Regions from separate parts of the Anaerobacillus sp. QJM3NY_17 genome, predicted to be linked through region 1. Evidence: riboswitches for the same ligand, from Rfam matches in the RefSeq annotation. Region 1 holds a riboswitch; the other holds the start of a gene.

Region 1 (4,842 bases):
TCATAGTAAATCGCGATACTGAAATTGAGCATGATTGGACATATGCTTCTGGGGAGAAAAAAGATCACTCTCCGCGCTGGTCGCCTGATGGGAAGACGATTGCTTTCGTTTCGAATCGATCAGGAGAAAATCAAATATGGCTTATCTCAACTGATGGTGGCGAAGCGCGACAACTATCTGATTTTAAAAGTGGTGTTTCCGCTCCTGTTTGGAAACCCGATGGTTCTTCGCTACTTGTTTTAAGTAAGGATACAAAAGAGAAAGAAGAAGGACGTAAGCCTCTCGTTGTGACTGACTTACGCTATAAAGCAGACAGCAGTGGTTTGCTTGACAATCACCATATGCAAGTTGTCTTGATCGAGGTAACCTCAGGTGAAAAGAGAATAGAATGGCTAACAGATGCACCATTTAATCATTCTAGCCCTAACTGGTCACCGGATGGACAATCCATTGTATATGTGAGAGATCGATATGAAGAACAGGGGTCCTACATGCGAGCCGACATCTTTATTCAGGGTCTGAATGAAGGATCAGAGCCTGATCAGTTAAATCGTGAGGGTGGGAGCTTTAGCACACCGAACTGGTCACCAGATGGGAAGAAGCTCTCATTCATTGGGCATAACTTTGAGCATGAAGGAGCTACGTTGAATAAAATCTGGACTGTTGACATAGCGAAGAAAGAGTTTACTTGTTTAACAGAGGAGGTTGATTTAGAGTGTTCGGATGTATTGATTTCAGATATGCACTGGGGAGGCGCTTCTCCTGGTGCGATGTGGAGCCAAAATGGAGATGGACTCTATTTCCTTGCTAGTAAAGAAGGAAACACTGGTGTTTATTTCGTCGGAGAAGATTGCACGGTTCGACAAATAGCGGGTGGTGACAGGCACCATTATGCATTTCACTACTTGCCAGGCGCGAATGAAGCGGCTGTTGCAATTAGCGATCCACTTAACATTGGCGATATTTATACGCTTTCGTTTCATGGAGATCGGGTAAATGAACTGTGTTTGTCTCAATCAAATGCTGACGTTCTCGAATGCCTGGATCTCTCGACACCAGAAATGTTTACATACGCTGGGAAAGACGGTTTGGAGATTCAGGGCTGGCTCATGAAGCCAAAGGATTTTAAGGAAGATCAGGAACATCCCCTTATTCTTGAAATTCACGGTGGACCACATATGATGTATGGTAATTCATTTATGCACGAATTTCAGCTTCTTGCAGCAAAAGGATATGTTGTCCTTTATACGAATCCACGTGGTAGTCAGGGATATGGACAAGAGTTTGTGAATGGTTGCCGAGGAGATTATGGTGGGGGTGATTATGAGGATTTGATGGCGGGTGTTGATGCCGCTTTGAACAAGTATTCCTTTATTGATGAAGCTCAACTTTTCGTGACGGGAGGAAGCTACGGTGGCTTTATGACGAACTGGATTGTTGGGAAAACCGATCGATTCAAAGCAGCGGTTACCCAGCGCTCCATTTCGAATTGGCAGAGTTTCTATGGCGTTAGTGACATCGGATACTTTTTCACAAAGTGGGAAGTTGGAAGTGATTTAGATGAAAACCCTGCTAAGCTATGGCATCATTCACCGCTTAAGTATGTGGACCAAATCGAAACCCCACTTTTAATTCTTCATAGCGAAAATGATTACAGGTGCCCTATAGAGCAAGGAGAACAGTTATATGTGGCTTTAAAGCATCGTGGGAAGGAAACGATGTTTGTAAGATTCCCAGATTCTGATCATAATTTATCAAGAAGCGGTCATCCAGAACTACGAGTGGAACGACTTAAGCATCTAGGAAACTGGTTCGACAATTACCTAGAAGGAAGACAATAAGAAATCTTTCGACAAATAGCGGGCGGTGACAGGCACTTTTTGAGATCTTCCCTTGACGCCCTTCGAGAAAGATACTATACTATTGAAAATAGTTAAATAATATTGAAAACTCTTATCAAGAGTGGCAGAGGGACTGGCCCTGTGACGCCCAGCAACCATCTCAGTTCGTGAGAAAGGTGCTAATTCCAGCAGACGAGCAATCGTTTGAAAGATGAGAGAGAGTTCAGCGCTGCTGATAATGATGAAATGATACAACTCTCTCTGTACTTTACAGAGGGAGTTTTTTTATTGGGAGGGGATTTTAGCAGATCGAAGCACTTTTGCGCTTTTATATTTTAGCGCTAAAACGCTTTACATTACTATATGAACTTTAAAGGAGATTGAGAAATGAAGAAATCATTGTATTTATTAGGTGCACTTATTTTAGTCTTTTTGGCAGGTTGTTCTGGAAATGAGGCTTCTGGAGATTCAGAAGATGGCCCACTGAAGGTAGGGGTAACGGCTGGTCCGCATGAAGATGTGATGAACAAGGTGAAGGAAATCGCAGCGGAAGACGGGTTTGAAATTGAAGTGATTGCGTTTAATGATTATGTGATGCCAAATACAGCCCTTGATGAAGGGGAATTGGATGCGAACGTATTTCAGCATGAACCTTATTTGAATGATTATGTAAAAGAAAGAGGACTCGAGCTTTCCAAGGTAGCAACTACGATTACTTTCCCAATGGGAATTTATTCTGACAAATATAAGAGTCTTGATGAATTGCAAGAAGGCGACAAAGTTGGCTTGCCTAACCATTCAACAGGTGAACCTAGAGCGCTAATGTTGTTTGAGCAAGCTGGCATTATTGAGTTGAAAGATGGCGTTGGTGTTAAAGCAACGATCAAAGATATTGAGAAGAACCCTTATAATCTCGAATTTGTTCCATTAGAAGCTTCACAAATTCCAAGACAGCTTGGTGAGCTTGCGATTGCAGCAATTAATACGAACTTTGCAATGGAAAGTGGACGCGTACCGAAAGAAGATTCTCTTGAAATGGAACCCGAAGATTCCCCGTGGGTGAACGTGATTGCAACACAAACAGAGAACAAAGATGATGAACGTATTCAAAAGCTAGTGAACTATTATCAATCAGATGAAGTGAAGCAATTTATCCAGGACGAATTTAACGGTTCTGTTGTTGCATCCTGGTAATTCGAAAGAGGAGTGAGCACGATGATTCGATTAGAAAATATAACGAAAACGTATAAAAGCGGTGAGACGATTACGAAGGCGGTTGATGATGTTTCCATAGAAGTTGAGAAAGGAAGCATCTATGGCGTCATCGGTTATAGTGGTGCTGGAAAGAGCACGCTTGTCCGAATGGTGAATCTTCTGGAGCGACCGACAGATGGAAAGGTATTTATCAATGACATTGAGCTCACTTCTTTGTCTACTGGAAAGCTTCAAAAAACAAGACAGCGCATCGGGATGATTTTTCAGTCTTTTAATTTATTGAAAACAGGCACTGTGTATCAAAACATTGCCATTCCGCTGAAGCTTACGGGTCTTCGTAAAAAAGAGATTGAAGCGCGAGTTGATAAATATTTAGGTATCGTTGGGTTATCGGATAAGCGGGATGCTTATCCTTCCCAGCTATCAGGTGGTCAGAAGCAGCGTGTGGCGATTGCCCGTGCGCTTGCTCATGAACCTGAAGTGCTACTGTGCGATGAGGCAACGAGTGCCCTTGACCCAGATACGACAGAATCAATCCTATCTTTATTGGAACAAATCAATCGTGATTTTGGAATCACGATTTTACTCATTACGCATGAAATGCACGTTGTCCAGAAAATATGTCATGAAGTGGCTGTGATGGAGAACGGGAAGGTGATTGAACAGGGGCGAGTGATCGATATCTTTAGTAAGCCTGCTACAACGACGGCCAAACGATTTGTTCAGTCGTTATTCCAGGATGAGCTTCCAGAGTCGCTTGTGTCTCGATTGAAAGAGCGTGGTCAGATCGTGAATCTTTCATTTATTGGGGAGAAATCAGGTAGTCCCGCTCTTGCGCTTGTTAGTAAGAAGTTCGACGTGTATCCGTCCATTTTAGCAGGGAACATTACACAACTGAAGGATCAGCCTTTTGGTAGGCTAGTCGTTCATTTAGATGGGGAAGCGGAAGAGACGGCTCGGGCCGTTGCGTTTTTAGAGGAAAGTGGCGTCGTAGTAGAAGGCTATGTTCAGGAGGTGGAAGCTCATGTCAGCTAAGGTATCGGAGTTTATTGATCTTTGGGGTGCAGACATTTGGAACGCGATTATTGAAACATTTCAAATGGTTGGGATCTCACTACTGATTTCAGTGTTGATTGGGCTCCCGCTTGGTGTGCTACTTGTTTTAACTAGACCTGAAAAAGCATTAGAAAATAAAGTTCTTTTCCGCATATTAAATGCGGCTATAAACGTGATCAGGTCGATTCCATTTATCATTTTACTGTTTTTCATTTTACCTTTTACAAAAATGATTGCAGGTACAACAATTGGAGTAAAAGGTGTGATTGTGCCGCTCGTTGTCTTTACGGCGCCGTATATCGCAAGGTTGATGGAGTCCGCTCTTCTTGAGGTCGATCGTGGAGTAGTAGAAGCCTATGAAGCAATGGGGGTAAAAACCAGACACATTATCTGGCATGTTCTTGTAAGGGAGTCTCGTTCATCGATCGTTCTTGGATTAACGATTGCGACAATTGGACTGATTGGGGCAACGGCAATGGCTGGGCTCGTTGGAGCAGGTGGGCTTGGTGATCTCGCTTATCGATACGGTCATTTGCGATATGAAGTCGATGTGATGTACGTTACGGTATTTCTCCTTATTGTCCTTGTTCAGGGACTCCAATCGTTTGGGAATGTTCTCTCCGCTCGTTTGAAGAAGGATTAAGTTAAAAGAAAATCTTTTTATTTCATTGTCATTAGCAGGTGTGTCTTCAATAAATGAACTTCATGATCAGTTTGTTCATCAGATTTA
Region 2 (4,842 bases), 1.7 Mb from region 1:
CTGGTTTAATGAATGATCGTCTCTCTATTAATGTAGAGCCGCTCTCACCTGTTAGTGATAACCCTTCAGAATACGGCTCATTTGATGTAACTACTTATACATATGGAAGTGGAAAGGATAAGCAACGTCCTGAATTTGGGGAGCAAGTAGATATTCAAACGATGTCAGTTAACGCTTCAAGTATGATTGGAGAATGGTCCAAAGAACGCGAGTGGTTCTGGGGCTTTAAAGACACCAATGTGCCACTTAATGGACGTGTATGGGTGCCTAAAGGAAATGGTTCTTTTCCTCTTGTCCTTATTGTCCATGGAAACCATAAGATGGAGGACTTCTCAGATGAAGGCTACAATTATTTAGGTGAGTTACTCGCTAGTCGTGGCTTTTTAACAGTATCAGTAGATGAGAACTTCTTCAATTCATCATGGTCTGGTGGCCTCGCAGGAGACATTAATGGACGCGCTTGGTTGCTGCTTAAACATATTGAAGAAATGGAGAAATTATCTTCTCAAAAAGATAATCCATTATTCAACAAAGTGAAGATGGATCAAATTGCTTTAATAGGTCATTCTCGCGGTGGTCAAGCTGCGATTTTAGCAGCAAAATTCAATGACCTTGATCGTTACCCAAATAACGGGAACATGACTTTTGATTTCCATTATAATATTGAATCTGTTATCGCACTTGCACCGACGGATTATCAAACACTTTCAGATCGAAAAATCGAAGTGGATGATGTCAATTATTTATTACTTCAAGGTTCTTATGATAGTGATTTATCGGAATTCGAAGGCGACCGACAGTATAATGGGATTGATTTAACTGGCAGTAAAGAAGCTATGAAAGCAGCCCTTTATATTGATCGCGCCAATCACGGACAATTTAACACAACGTGGGGAGAAAACGATACGTATTTCCCTTTCACGCTTTTATTAAATAAAGAGCCTCTTCTTAAAGGCACTGAACAACGACAAATAGCCCGCACATATGTTGCTGGCTTTCTTGAGGCGACGCTTCATCAAAATGAGTCCTATCAACCGATGTTTGAGGATTATCGCTATGCTCTCGAATGGCTACCTGATACAACATACATTAGTAAATATGAAGATCCTTCGTATCATATCTATAGCACCTTTGAAGAGGACGTTGATGTCACAACAGCGACATCTCCCTATATCACCATAGAGACTAATAGCTTGCTGCAATGGTATGAAGGAGAGCTTGAATTTCGACGCGATAAAGAAAGAGGTACTCATGGGGTCTTTTTGAAATGGGATCATTCCTATTCAAAGAACGGCACATACAAATTAAATTTCAAGAAAGCCCTTCAGGATCCATTTGCTTATACAATGAACAGTTCATTAACATTCACAGCAGCAAACCTTTCAGATCCATCTGACCAGCAACCTGTTGATTTCACAATCACGGCTAGTTCAGATAACGGAGCATCCGCTAGTGTTAAGCTGAGTGACGTCATGCAGTTGCAAGGTGTTCTTCCTATTCAACACACAAAAACAAAATACTTTGAAGAAGGACGTTATGGTGAACCTACTGAACCGGTTCTCCAAACCTTTAATATTCCGATGCAGCGATTCTTAGAAGCAAACAATGCCTTTAATCCGAAGAAGATGAATGCTCTTACATTCGAATTTAATGCATCAGAGAAAGGAAAAGTCTTTATTGATCAAATAGGTGTCAATCAAGGTGATTAACTAAAAAAGGCCTTCCCTCATGACAATGAGAGAAAGCCTTTTTTCTATTATGAAATTTTGCAAGAAGACTGTCCACGCTTAGCAAGATAGCTTTGATGATACTCATCTGCACGATAGAATGAAGTGATTGGTACAATTTGCGTCACAACTGGTTTTTTGAAGCGTCCAGATCGCTCGAGTTTTTCTTTTGCAATCAATGCTATTTCTGCCTGCTCATTTGAGTGGTAAAAGATCGCTGAGCGATAGCGTGTTCCGACATCTTCTCCCTGTTTGTTTAAGGAGGTTGGATTATGATTTTCAAAGAAAACTTCTACAAGTTCTTCATAAGAAATGAGAGAAGGATCATATTCAACTTGTACGGATTCGGCATGGCCTGTTAATTCAGAATAAACATCTTCATAAGTTGGATTAATCGTCTCTCCTCCTGTAAACCCTGCTGAAGTTGAAATAACACCGTTCAATTGTTGAAATAGCGCTTCTACTCCCCAAAAGCACCCTGCTGCAAATGTTGCTTGTTCCACTATGACCACTCCGTTTCCTTTTCTCTGTATGGTTTTATTTGATCGAGCATATATGTTTTCTAATTCATTTAGTGATAACATATAAAGTTGCTTTTCACCCTTCTTATATATCCCTTGTGAGAGAAGGGTCTTAATAAGCTGTTGTTTTCTTGCTTCGTTATCCATTAGTGTATGCAATATCAGTCTCTCCCTCTACTAAAACATATTTCCAAATGAGGGTGCATAAAAAAACCCTCATCTGCTCGAACAGAAGAGGGTTTGGATAGACCGAGCCTCTTCTCATTTTTCGACTTTCGTCGCAGGAATTAGCACGGTTCCAATTGAACATAAGTTCATAGGTCCGTTGCCGAGGTATCTAAGGGCCAGTCCCTCCACCTCTCTGAATAAGAAGATCCTTTAAACAAAGGATTATTAAGTTAGTCCCAATAATAAATGGTTTTAAAACGGATGTCAATACAAAAGTACTCATAAAAATAATTATATTACAAAAGAGATAACAAAGTAGCCAGCTGCTGCTAATCCCGCCGCTAATAAAGCTGGGCCAAGCTTAAATTTCGCATATGTCATAGGATTCAACTGCAAGATCCTCGCAACTGTATTCGTATTGTCACTTAGCGGAGAAGCAAAAGCGCCAAATGTCCCACTCGCAAACACGGCTCCAATGACAACAGGTAGATCTGCTCCTGTAGAATACCCTAATGAAATACCGAGCGGCATTAAAATTCCCCATGTGCCCCATGATGAGCCAATAAAGTATGAAATAAACGCCCCAACGAGAAATAAGACTGGTGGTACAAATAAAGTAGGAATCCAATCAAGGTTTGAGGTAACAAAAGACGAGAAGCCAAGAGCTTCTGTTGAAGCTGCTAAGCCCCAAACGACAGTAAGCAAGACGATGACCGGCATCATCTCGTTACCACCTTCGATAAAATAAGTAACAAGGTCCTTTAAAGAAAAACGCTGAAATAAATAGAAAATGAACGTTAAAAGTACTGTAGTGAGAAGTGCAAAGACCATCGCGTCGAGGACATCTGCCTCAATAAACGCCTTGATTAAAGAAGTAAACCCCTTCTTATAACCACTCCAATATGTAAGAAGAAGTGTTAGGAGAATAACTCCTCCAAGAGGTATTAATAAATTCATCGGTTTCGTAGGAAGATCCTTCGCCACAGCTGGATGACAATCTTCCCATTGATCATCAAGCTTTTTTTCCACATTACCTGCGTCTGTAGCTGGCGTTTTTCGATGATGGAAAAAACTCAAATAAAAGCCAATCAATAAAATACTAATCGAAAAAAAGTTGTAAGGGATACTTTGAAGAAAGTAACGATAGCCATCTCCTTCAATGCCTTCTGCTTTTAGTGAAAGCTGCACAACAGATGACATATAGCCGACAAAAGCGGTAGCAATTGGCATTAAGACAATAACTGGAGTTGCTGTCGTTTCTATCACAAATCCAAGCTCCTGAGGAGTGATTTTCACTTTATTTAAAAGAGCTTTCATGATTGGGGCTACCGTTACAATGCGGAAACTAGGAGCACTAAATGTTCCTAGCGTTGACACCCACGTCAGAAATAACGCTCCTTTTTTTGAGTTGATTTTGGATGAGGCAACTTGAACAAATCCTTTTATCCCACCAGTATATTTCATCAATCCGATTAAGCCCGTAAACATATATAGAAAAAGGACGATTTTAACATTATTTTCATCTTTCAAACCAGTCATAATAAATTCATAGAACTGTTGTAAACCAATGATCAATCCAGGTTTGTATATAAATGATGCTGTTAGCAAACCCGCCGTTAATCCGGGGATCACTAGTTTTGTTTTCATCGCAATGATAATGACAACGATAAACGGAAAAATGGATAACCAGGCCATTAGCGTCGCCCTCCTTAAGCTCTAGTTTGCTCTCTAGAGAACGACCTATACTACGGGAACCGATAATGTTGATTCCTCATTCGTCTGAGCAAGTGGAGTTGCTCGAAGTCATTGGTGCCATATGGTTTAAATAAGACAAATTGAACATCGTTCCTTAACTTATTCATACAAAAAAGCCAGAGCTCAGTGCTCTGGCTATTTCTTTTTTAATGCGCTATTGTATTTTAATCTATTGATCGATGCAGCTCCAATTCCAAACATAGCTGTTCGTAATTCGAACTCAATTCGCTTTAATTGATCTGATAGCGCTTCTTCACTATCATCTACTGCATTTTCAAGTAATGCCCTACCAAATCCGGACACATCCGCCCCGAGAGCAATAGCTTTAGCTGCATCCACACCATTTTTTAGTCCGCCACTTGCAACCATCGGGACATCGGGATGCTGTTTCCTTACATCAATAATACAATCAGCTGTCGGGTTACCCCAATCTTGAAAAGCTTCGGCAGCTTGTTGTCTTAATGTTTGATGGGAACGAAAACTTTCAACTTGAATCCAGGATGTTCCACCCGCTCCAGCAACATCAATAAAACTGGCACCTGCACTTATAAGACGCTGAGCACTCTTCGCATCGATTCCCATGCCAACCTCTTTAATACCGAGTGGAACAGGGATCGCTTTTGCTACTTCTCGAATTTTATCGATTAAATCTTGGAAATTTGTATCACCCT

Evidence for each region. Region 1 has a riboswitch for S-adenosylmethionine ahead of AC0VYV_RS19450 (MetQ/NlpA family ABC transporter substrate-binding protein). Riboswitches for the same ligand answer to the same signal wherever they lie in the genome.
Region 2: another riboswitch for S-adenosylmethionine. It lies ahead of msrA (peptide-methionine (S)-S-oxide reductase MsrA); the one in region 1 lies ahead of AC0VYV_RS19450 (MetQ/NlpA family ABC transporter substrate-binding protein).

The regions. Positions count from the first base shown of each region.
Region 1 is NZ_CM149685.1:3,775,899-3,780,740, reverse strand. It holds gene AC0VYV_RS19455 (alpha/beta hydrolase family protein) at 1-1,841, shown strand, start outside; SAM riboswitch class I at 1,951-2,059, shown strand; gene AC0VYV_RS19450 (MetQ/NlpA family ABC transporter substrate-binding protein) at 2,229-3,035, shown strand; gene AC0VYV_RS19445 (methionine ABC transporter ATP-binding protein) at 3,057-4,091, shown strand; gene AC0VYV_RS19440 (methionine ABC transporter permease) at 4,081-4,755, shown strand.
Region 2 is NZ_CM149685.1:2,065,026-2,069,867, reverse strand. It holds gene AC0VYV_RS11075 (hypothetical protein) at 1-1,709, shown strand, start outside; gene msrA (peptide-methionine (S)-S-oxide reductase MsrA) at 1,757-2,407, opposite strand; SAM riboswitch class I at 2,507-2,620, opposite strand; gene AC0VYV_RS11065 (Na+/H+ antiporter NhaC family protein) at 2,708-4,111, opposite strand; gene fni (type 2 isopentenyl-diphosphate Delta-isomerase) at 4,307-4,842, opposite strand, start outside.